3 regions of the Paenibacillus sp. FSL R7-0345 genome follow, and region 2 is predicted to be linked to each of the others. Evidence: predicted binding sites of a transcription regulator. Region 2 holds the regulator's gene; each other region holds the start of a gene.
The links. The regulator Rex, encoded in region 2, represses fermentation and respiration genes when NADH is low (regulators of the CRP and FNR family bind a similar motif). The targets are predictions, from matches to a motif close to TTGTGAAATATTTCACAA.

Region 1: the regulator Rex is predicted to act here: its motif matches at 1,229-1,246, upstream of nirB (nitrite reductase large subunit NirB).
Region 3: the regulator Rex is predicted to act here: its motif matches at 1,960-1,977, upstream of NST84_RS30015 (cytochrome ubiquinol oxidase subunit I).

What each region holds. Positions count from the first base shown of each region.
Region 1 is NZ_CP152002.1:4,766,323-4,769,606, reverse strand. Features, by position in the region: gene ric (iron-sulfur cluster repair di-iron protein) at 1-238, shown strand, start outside; gene NST84_RS20670 (hypothetical protein) at 394-1,089, shown strand; gene nirB (nitrite reductase large subunit NirB) at 1,352-3,284, shown strand, end outside.
Region 2 is NZ_CP152002.1:4,475,840-4,479,123, forward strand. Features, by position in the region: gene NST84_RS19260 (amidohydrolase) at 1-1,023, opposite strand, end outside; gene NST84_RS19265 (redox-sensing transcriptional repressor Rex) at 1,010-1,663, opposite strand; gene dinG (ATP-dependent DNA helicase DinG) at 1,777-3,284, opposite strand, start outside.
Region 3 is NZ_CP152002.1:6,936,483-6,939,766, reverse strand. Features, by position in the region: gene NST84_RS30030 (trypsin-like peptidase domain-containing protein) at 1-810, shown strand, start outside; gene NST84_RS30025 (cold-shock protein) at 1,212-1,412, shown strand; gene NST84_RS30020 (cold-shock protein) at 1,635-1,865, shown strand; gene NST84_RS30015 (cytochrome ubiquinol oxidase subunit I) at 2,091-3,284, shown strand, end outside.

The sequences.
Region 1 (3,284 bases), 290 kb from region 2:
AAGCGAGCAAAAATTGGCTGAGCTGCATGAACTGCTGCACAATCTGGAGCAGGAGCATGATGGGGCCGGCGAAATTCTGCGTGAGCTGCGTGCGGTTACTAATGACTTCACCCCGCCGCCGCATGCCTGCACCACTTACCGTCTGACCTATGCCCGGCTTGAAGAGCTGGAAGGCATGACCTTCGAGCATGTACACCTTGAGAACAACAACCTGTTCTTGCGTTATCAACAAGCATAAGCAACGTCTGCTGTTGAAAAAGCCCCTTGGGGGGCTTTTTTTATTTGAGAAGCCTGTCCATTTACGTTATCCTTAAATAAGATGAATACATAACAACTACAGGCCTGTGAAAATGCTGGAAGCTGTGTTCAGGCCAAAGAAGGCGGTGCCGGTAAATGACAGTGAAGTTGCTGTGGCGGGTTTGTCTGGGACTCATGCTAATTGTGATTGCCGGGGGCTGTAAAGCCCTGAACGGGAATCTGGAGGTAAATAATGCTGCTGCCGGTGCTGTTCAGCCAGTGTTCTCCCTGAAAGTAGGGGACACGGATCTGACCGGCAGCTCAGGACGGCAGATCAGTGATGCGTATAAGCCGGATATCACTGTTAAGGAACTGCTTGATGCCAGCAGCCTTGTCACTTTTGCCGGAGACGGCACTTCTTTGTTGACTGTAAACCACATATCGCTCAGTCCTGACATGGACTGGGAGATTCAATTAAGCGGCAAGCCCGTTACTGATCTAAGCACCGTGGTAAAGCGGGAGGATACAATCCTGATAACAGCTGAAGCTGTACAGGACACTCCGCTCCGACCGGTTATACTGACCGTCAACGGCGGGAGCGGCCAGCCTGAGCTGACCCACTCCTATGTCATCCCATATACCGAGGATCTGACGGTGCGGGGGATGCTGAAGAGCAGCGGCCTGGTTCATCTGGCCGAAAACAACAGGACACTGCTTGCTGTCAAAGAATACAAGCCGCTTTCAAATGAAGAATGGAAGCTGAAGCTGAATGACAAGACACTGCTGGACAGCGGCATCGATATGAAGCTGAGAATCCAGGATGAGCTGGAGATTTCACTTGTTTTGCGGTAAGGGAAGAAGGTCAGGTGCAGATGGTTTTTATAGCCAGGTTTCTCTATACGCCGGTGGCGGCTACTGAGAAACCTGGCTGCTTTTTTTGCAAACTTTAAGTGTTCCACTGATCAAATGTAAGCTAACATAACATGTAATATTGTGAAAACATTCACAATTAATGTGATTCTAATCACAAATGCCATTTAAATTTAAAATGTATAATTCAGATACGAGATAGAAAGCAAAAGGATTTTTTAAAAGCTTCGGGGAGGTTTTAACAGTGAGAATGGAGAGACAAAAGTTAGTATTGATAGGCAACGGGATGGCAGGCGTAGGGACTATTGAACAGATTTTGAAGCTGGGCGGCGCTTATGATATTACGATCTTCGGCAGTGAGCCTCACCCCAACTATAACCGGATTATGCTGTCCTATGTACTTGAAGGCAGCAAAAGTATTGAAGATATTATTCTAAATGACCGCCAGTGGTACGCAGATAACAACATTACCCTGCATACAGGAACTACGGTTGTAAAGATCGATGAGGAATCCCGCCAGGTTATCGCAGATAACGGACAGGCTGTTCCTTACGATAAAGTCATTATTGCAACAGGCTCCAACTCCTTCATTCTGCCTGTTCCAGGCAGCACCAAAGAAGGCGTGGTGGGGTTCCGCGACATTGCTGACTGTGATGCCATGCTGGCGGCGGCCAAGCAGTACCGTACAGCAGCAGTAATCGGCGGCGGCCTGCTCGGGCTTGAAGCGGCAAAAGGACTGGTTAACCTCGGCATGGATGTAACAGTAGTGCATCTGCTTGAGGATCTGATGGAGCGCCAGCTTGACCACACCGCATCGTCGATGCTGCAGGCAGAGCTTACACGCCAAGGTGTGAAGTTCGCGATGGGCAAGCAGACAGCGGAATTGACCGGAGATGAACGCGTTAACGGACTAAGATTCAGTGACGGCACCGAGCTGCAGGCGGATTTTGTGGTTATGGCAGTAGGCATCAAGCCGAATACCCAGCTGGCCAAAGACAGCGGCATCACCGTAAACCGCGGGATTGTCGTTGACGATTACCTGCAGACTTCGATGGAGAATGTTTACTCCGTTGGTGAATGTACAGAGCACCGCGGTACCTGCTACGGTCTGGTAGCCCCATTGTTCGAACAGGGAATGGTATTGGCGAAGCACCTGTGCGGAGCAGCTACCCAGCCGTATGAAGGTTCGGTTGTATCGACTAAGCTGAAAATTTCCGGCGTGGATGTCTTTTCGGCAGGTGAGTTTACGGATACACCGGAGCATACTGTTATCTCTGCCAAAGATGAGTGGAAGAGAACCTATAAGAAGATTTTGCTCAAAAATAATGTGATCGTCGGTGCGGTACTGTTCGGTGATGTAACCGAATCTGCTAATCTGCAAAAGCTTGTGAAACAAGGCACAGAGATGACGGATGAGATTTACAGCGAAGTAATGGGAACCGGCTGCTGCGGCAGCGGGGGAAGTGCCAAAAAGGGTATGTCCGTAGAAGCGATGGCTGATGAAGAAATCGTCTGCGGCTGTAACGGGGTTACCAAAAAAGCGATTGTCGATGCGGTGACAGAGAACGGCTTTACAACTGTTGATGAAATTAAAGCCTGCACCGGAGCAACACGTTCATGCGGCGGCTGTAAGCCGGTTGTTGAACAGATCCTCCAGTTCGTGCTCGGTGACAGCTTTAAAGAGAGCGCCAAAGCCGGAATCTGCGGCTGTACCTCGCTCAGCCGTGATGAAATTGTTGCTGAGATTACAGCGAAGGGACTCAAGACTACCAAGGAAGTTATGAACGTGCTGGAGTGGAAACAGCCTGAAGGCTGCTCCAAATGCCGTCCGGCCGTCAACTACTACCTGGGCATGATTTATCCGGACACTCATGAAGACGAGAAAGAATCACGTTTTGTCAATGAGCGTATGAGCGCCAATATTCAGAAGGATGGTACCTTTACAGTTGTTCCGCGTATGTACGGCGGTGTAACTACACCGGAAGATCTGAAACGGATTGCTGATGTATCCCTGAAATATGATGTGAAGGTAGTGAAGGTAACCGGCGGACAGCGTCTGGATCTGATTGGTGTCAAAAAAGAAGATGTGCCTAAAGTGTGGGAAGAGCTGGATATGCCATCCGGTTATGCTTATGCTAAATCCCTTCGTACTGTTAAAACCTGTGTCGGCAGCCAGT
Region 2 (3,284 bases):
CATCAGCAGCGCTTCCGGCGCAGGTACGGCAGTAGGGTCGCCGCTGACCCCTTTGTGAATCAGCGCAGCAAGCCGCATCTCCTCGAACATGTCAAGGTTATTGTTGCTGGCCGCCCCATCCGTGCCGAGTGAAACTTTAACGCCTGCTTTTAACAGCTCAGGCACACGGGCAACCCCGCTCGCCAGCTTCAGGTTACTGCCCGGATTATGAGATACTCCGACATTGTATTTAGCCAGAATTTCAATTTCTTCATCATTCAGATGAACGCCATGGGCAATCAGGGAAGGGCGGGTGAACATGCCCAGCTTCTCAAGATGCGCCACCGGACGCAGACCGTAATCCGCAACATTCTGCTCCACTTCATGCCTTGTCTCGGACATATGCGTATGCATTGGCAGGTCCAGATCATGGGCTGCCTGTACAAACTTCATAAAGAAGTCCGGCGGACAGGTGTATGGTGCGTGCGGCGATAGCATAGCTGTAATTCTGCCGTCAGCCTTGCCGTGCCAGTTGCGGGCAAATTCCACGGCTTCGGCAAGCTTCTGGTTCTGCACATCTTCAGGACACAGGCCGATAGCGCCGCGCATCAGTACCCCGCGGATACCGGACTGCTCCGTAACCTCTGCCACCCGGTCCATATGATCATACATATCCAGGAAAGTCGTTGTTCCGCCCTTTAGCATTTCCAGAACAGACAGAGCTGTCCCCCAGTACACATCATCGCCGGTAAATTTTGCTTCCATTGGCCACATTTTTTCCTGCAGCCAGCTCTGCAGCACCATATCATCACCATACCCGCGCAGCAGCGACATCGCCGCATGGCCGTGAGTATTGACCAGCCCCGGCATAAACAGCAGACGGCTGCCGTCAACCGTAAGAACGCCTTCTTCGGCAGCAGGCTCGTCTTTCCCTATGTATGTGATCAGATCGTCTTCTATCGTCATGTAACCGCGCAGGACAGGCTGAAGCAAGCCCGGTACAAGAAACCGGCCGTTCGCGATTATCGTTTTATTGCTGCTCATTCTTTATTTCTTCCTTTCCGTCATGCAAATAGTAAGCAAGGCTCTGCAGATCCGTTGTAAAGTCAGCCGCATGAATACGGATGGTTGGCGGAGTCTTTAAAATAACCGGTGCAAAGTTAAGAATCGCCTCAATGCCCGATTCCACCAGGATATCGGCAACATTCTGGGCTTCACTGTCCGGTACGGTGATAATGCCGATCCGGATTCCCTGCTCACGGATCGTCCGGCCCAGCTCCTCCATCGGCTGAACCGTCAGGGAGTTGATCTTCTGCCCCACCTTGGGTGCGTAGGAATCGAATACGGCCGTGATTTTCATCGTATCCTTGAGGTAAGCATTGTAATTCGAAAGGGCATGGCCCAGATTACCGGCTCCGACCAGAGCCACGTTAATCTGCTGGTCCAGCTTAAGGATATGGCGGATTTTTTCGATCAGATAAGATACATCATAACCGATGCCCTTCCGGCCGAAATCCCCGAAATAAGCGAGATCCTTGCGGATCTGTGCAGGATTCAAATCAAGCTTCTGTCCCAGCTCCTGGGAAGAAACGGTTGCAATTTCGCGCTTCTGGAGATCATTCAGGAAACGCAGGTACACTGGGAGCCTGCGGACGACAGCCTCCGATATTTTGTCCGATTTCATGTCTTCTCCTCCTAAATATAGTATAACTCAGATGTGTATGAAATCCGCACCGCCTCCCGTTTGGACTCAATGGAAGACGATGCGGTATTAGATAAAGAAAAAAATGAATGCGTTTAAGAAATACCGCCCTCAAGCCATTCCTCGATTCTCGGAACCATCTGGTCAGTCAGCATATGCTCCATCTTGGGTCCGGGCAGCGAATACAGGAAATACTTGCCGTAATAAGACTCAATTACCCTGGTATCATATACAATGACAATTCCCCGATCCTGGGCCGTGCGAACCAGCCGGCCGAATCCCTGCTTAAAACGGATGACCGCCTGCGGTACCGACAGCTTCATGAACGGGTTCTTCTTCTGGGCCTGGAGCAGTTCGGACTTGGCCTCTGCAAGCGGGTGGTTCGGAGGCTGGAACGGCAGTCTGACAATGGCCAGACAGGTCAGCGCATCTCCGGGAATATCGACACCCTCCCAGAAGCTGCTGGTGCCGAGCAGCACTGCTGCCGGACTATCCTGAAAACGCCGGATCAGCTTGCTGCGGCTGCCACCCTCCACACCTTGACCTAACACAGAGATGTCCGCTGCAGCCAGCGCTTCCTTGAGCGGATCGTAGACCTGCCTCAGCATTTTATACGATGTAAAGAGCACCAGCATGCGTCCTTTGGTTGCTGCAGCAGCTTCTGCCAGCGAGTGCACAAGCTTATCAACAAATTTGGCATCGCCTATACTGCCCTTTACGCTCGGAAAATCACGCGGGATAACCAGCAACGCCTGCTCACGGTAATTAAACGGTGATGGCAGCAGCGCGGTCATCAGCCTGTCCTGCTGTGCAGCCTCGCCCAACCCGAGATTATCCACCATGAACTGGAAGGATTTGTCTACAGTCAGCGTTGCCGAGGTCAGCGTGATACTCTTTTTCTTGTCGAAGAACAGCTCTCTGAGCTGGGTGCTGACATCCACCGGGACAGCATAGAGCTGCAGGGATTTCCCCCGGTAATTGGTGCTGCCCTCCATCCAGTACACAACATTCTCATCATTAAGCCCCATAAAGAAGCGGATCTGCTCACGGATGGAGGCAAGGTCTTTAAACAGTCCGCCAATGTCGGTCACCAGACTGTCCGAGGAGGACTGGCTGTCCGTATCGCGCATTTCGCTGAGCATTTTGTCGCCTCTGCGGATAATATCACTGAGGCTGAGGTTCAGCATGTTCTCCAGTGTGGCCAGCTCTTCCCAGTCCTTCGGCTTCTTGCCGGGATGCAGGCGTGACACAAGCTGTCCGGCCTCACCAGCCGCCGCATCACTGCGGTCAGGCAGCAGGCCGAACAGCTTATCGCTGAGTACATCCCATGTCTCCTTGACGGTCAGCAGATCCGGATAAATCCGGTCAATGACACTGCTCCATTCAGAAGCCTGTTCACTGCCTGAGGACTGTAAAGTCTGGCGCAGCGCCGGAAGCTGGCCGTTACGGCTATCCTTATACAGCCGTGTCAGCGTATGGGCGACAGTGAAATATTTCATCTGCATGCCCAGATGCTTGCCGGCCACATCCTCCAGATGATGAGCCTCATCTATGACAAGATGCTCATAGGCAGGCAGCAGCTGATGCCCGGCCTTAACATCTG
Region 3 (3,284 bases), 2.5 Mb from region 2:
GTCATTGAAGGTTCGGGCAAGCTTGAAGTAGTGACGGTTGACGGCGTGACGCACAAAGCGGTTTTGGTAGGCGCAGACAAGGTTACGGATATTGCCGTACTGTCCATGGATGCCAAGGATGTGACAACCGTTGCCCAGATCGGTGATTCCTCCAAGCTGCGTTTGGGCGAGACGGTTATTGCCATCGGCAACCCGCTGGGTCTCGGGGATACCCTGACTTCCGGAATTGTCAGCTATACGGAGCGGACGATTCCGGTATCGCTGAACCAGGACGGGGTTTATGACTGGGAGCAGCAGGTTATCCAGACAGACGCAGCAATCAATGAAGGCAACAGCGGAGGGGCACTTGTTGATCTGAACGGCAAAGTGATCGGGATCAATACAATGAAGATCTCTGACACCGGAGTAGAAGGACTCGGGTTTGCCATTCCGGCCAACCATGTGATGAAGACAGCAGATGAGCTGGCTTCAAAGGGCAAAATTTCACGTTCCTACCTGGGTGTATATTCAGTGGATCTGAGTAATCCCTATGTCCCGCTGGCTGAGGATCAGGTGAAGGAGCTTAATCTGCCTACTTCAGTCAAAGAAGGGGTTGTTGTACTGGATGCAGTAGGCCCAGCCGAGGAGGCAGGTCTCCAGTTCAATGATGTGATTACAAAGTTTGATGACCAGCCGATTACCTCAACGCTGTCACTGCGCAAATATCTCTATGAACAGACGGAGATCGGGGATGAACTGAAAATTACGTATTACCGGAACGGGGAGTTGAAGCAGACGACTGTGAAACTTCTTGAGAAGCCGGTGGAATAAAAACGGCACAGGCTGTATATAATGAAGAGGCAGTCATGAAGGAGTGAAGCGGCCAGGCCGTCCTGAATAAAAAAAGTTTGGGGCGGCTCCGTTTCATACGTTTCAAAGCGGAATAAGCAGGGTAATTAAGAAATAACGATAGAAAATTCCGGTTGATCTCTCATTGGGAGCCCTTACATTGGAAGACAACCCTTATAAGGTAAAAAACGGAGAATTCCGGAAAGACCAGCTTGCCTTTGTTCCGAAGGTGTGGTAACATGAGAATATTAATACATTTGATACCTAATTCTCGTATTGAAAAGGGCTGTCACAATGGAATACAACCCTTTTCAATGTGTGAATTTTTTCTTTGTTTGAAGATAAAAAGAACATATTAATTTAAATTTGTGGAGGTAACACACATGCAAACAGGTACAGTTAAATGGTTCAACGCAGAAAAAGGATTCGGATTCATCGAAGTTGAAGGCGGAAGCGACGTATTCGTACACTTCTCCGCTATCACTGGCGAAGGATTCAAAACTTTGGACGAAGGCCAACGCGTTGAATTCAACGTTGTTCAAGGCAACCGTGGACCACAAGCCGAAAACGTTGTAAAACTGTAATAATAGAAGCGCCGTCCCTGCTTACACGTAAGTCGGGACGGTCTTTTTTTATAAAGATCAGAAGTCACTCACCCTTGTAAACACAGCTTGATCTAAGCAAAATAACGCTGGGCACACGTTCTGTAACAAAGGATTTGTCAGTCAGCAACTTGCAAGGGCATCGCTAGATGCTTTTTTACTTGTTGTCCAGGCATGTGACATATAAGGAAGGGAGGAACGGCAATGAACTACCGGAAAAAGCCTGTCGAGGAAGTACCGGAAGAGAATACCGCTATTTGGGCTTGTACCAACGATGACTGCAATGGATGGATGAGGGATAATTTCGCATTTGAACATGCGCCGTCTTGCCCCCTCTGCCATGCTCCAATGGCCCGTAATATGAAGATGCTGCCGCAGCTGGTGAATTCCAACGGCGATCTGAAATCACTTAAAAAGGGTATTTCCATTACCTGACCATCACCTATTATAAGTCAACCTTACAATATAAATGATGAACAAATCCAAGACGGTCAAACCGTCTTATTTTTTTTGCTTTCTATACGGAATATTGTGATATTTGTCACAAATTCATTAAAAATTAGCCTAAAACGAGGCGTATAATGTGATATATATCACACTTTAATCTTTATGTTTTTGACAGAATAGACGTATTGAATGGGGAGAAGGAAGGGGAGAAATATGGATACAGTAATGCTGTCGCGTATACAATTTGCGTCGACGACGATCTTTCATTATTTCTTTGTACCGGTGTCGATTGGTCTGGCACTGCTGATTGCTATTATGGAGACGATGTACGTCAGAAATGGCAATGAAGAGTACAAAAGAATGGCAAAGTTTTGGGGACACCTGTTCCTGATTAACTTTGCAGTAGGTGTAGTAACAGGGATTCTGCAGGAGTTCCAGTTCGGGATGAACTGGTCAGATTATTCCCGCTTTGTCGGTGACGTGTTCGGAGCTCCACTTGCAATTGAGGCGCTGTTGGCCTTCTTCCTGGAGTCTACCTTCATCGGAATCTGGATCTTCGGCTGGGACAAGGTTTCCAAGAAGATACACCTGCTGTCGATCTGGATGGTTGCACTGGGAACAACGCTGTCAGCGTTCTGGATTCTTACTGCCAACTCGTTTATGCAGCACCCTGTCGGGTTTGAAATAAATAACGGCCGGGCTGAAATGAATGACTTCCTGGCGCTCATTACGAACGGACAACTGCTTGTTGAATTGCCGCATACCCTGCTGGCTGCCTATGCAACTGGCGCCTTCCTGGTAACCGGGATTAGTGCCTACAAAATGCTAAAGAAGCAGGACGTTGCCTTTTTCAGAAGATCGTTTGAAATTGCAGCAATTGTCGGTATCGTATCCTCTGTCGGCGTAGCCGTTGCCGGGCATGCCCAGGCACAGTATCTGGTAGAGACACAGCCGATGAAGATGGCTGCATCGGAAGGTCTCTGGGAAGACAGCGGGGACCCTGCTGCCTGGACAGTGACTGCTTTCATTGATCCTGAGAATAAAGTTAACTCTGGTGAGATCAAGATTCCATATCTGCTCAGCTTCCTGTCCTACAGTAAATTCTCCGGTGATGTTAAAGGGATGAATACGCTGCAGGCGGAATATGAACAGGAATATGGCCCGGGTAATTATATTCCGCCTGTGCGGACTACGTTCTGGAGCTTCCGGATCATGGTGGCCGCCGGTTCGCTTATGGTAGTGTTTGGCCTGTATGCGATGTATCTGATGTGGCGTAAAAAGATGGAGCGTCCGAATACCTGGTTCCTGCGCTTTATGTTCTGGGGACTTCTGCTCCCGCCGATTGCGAATACCGCCGGCTGGATTATGACCGAGATTGGACGTCAGCCTTGGACCGTGTTCGGCCTG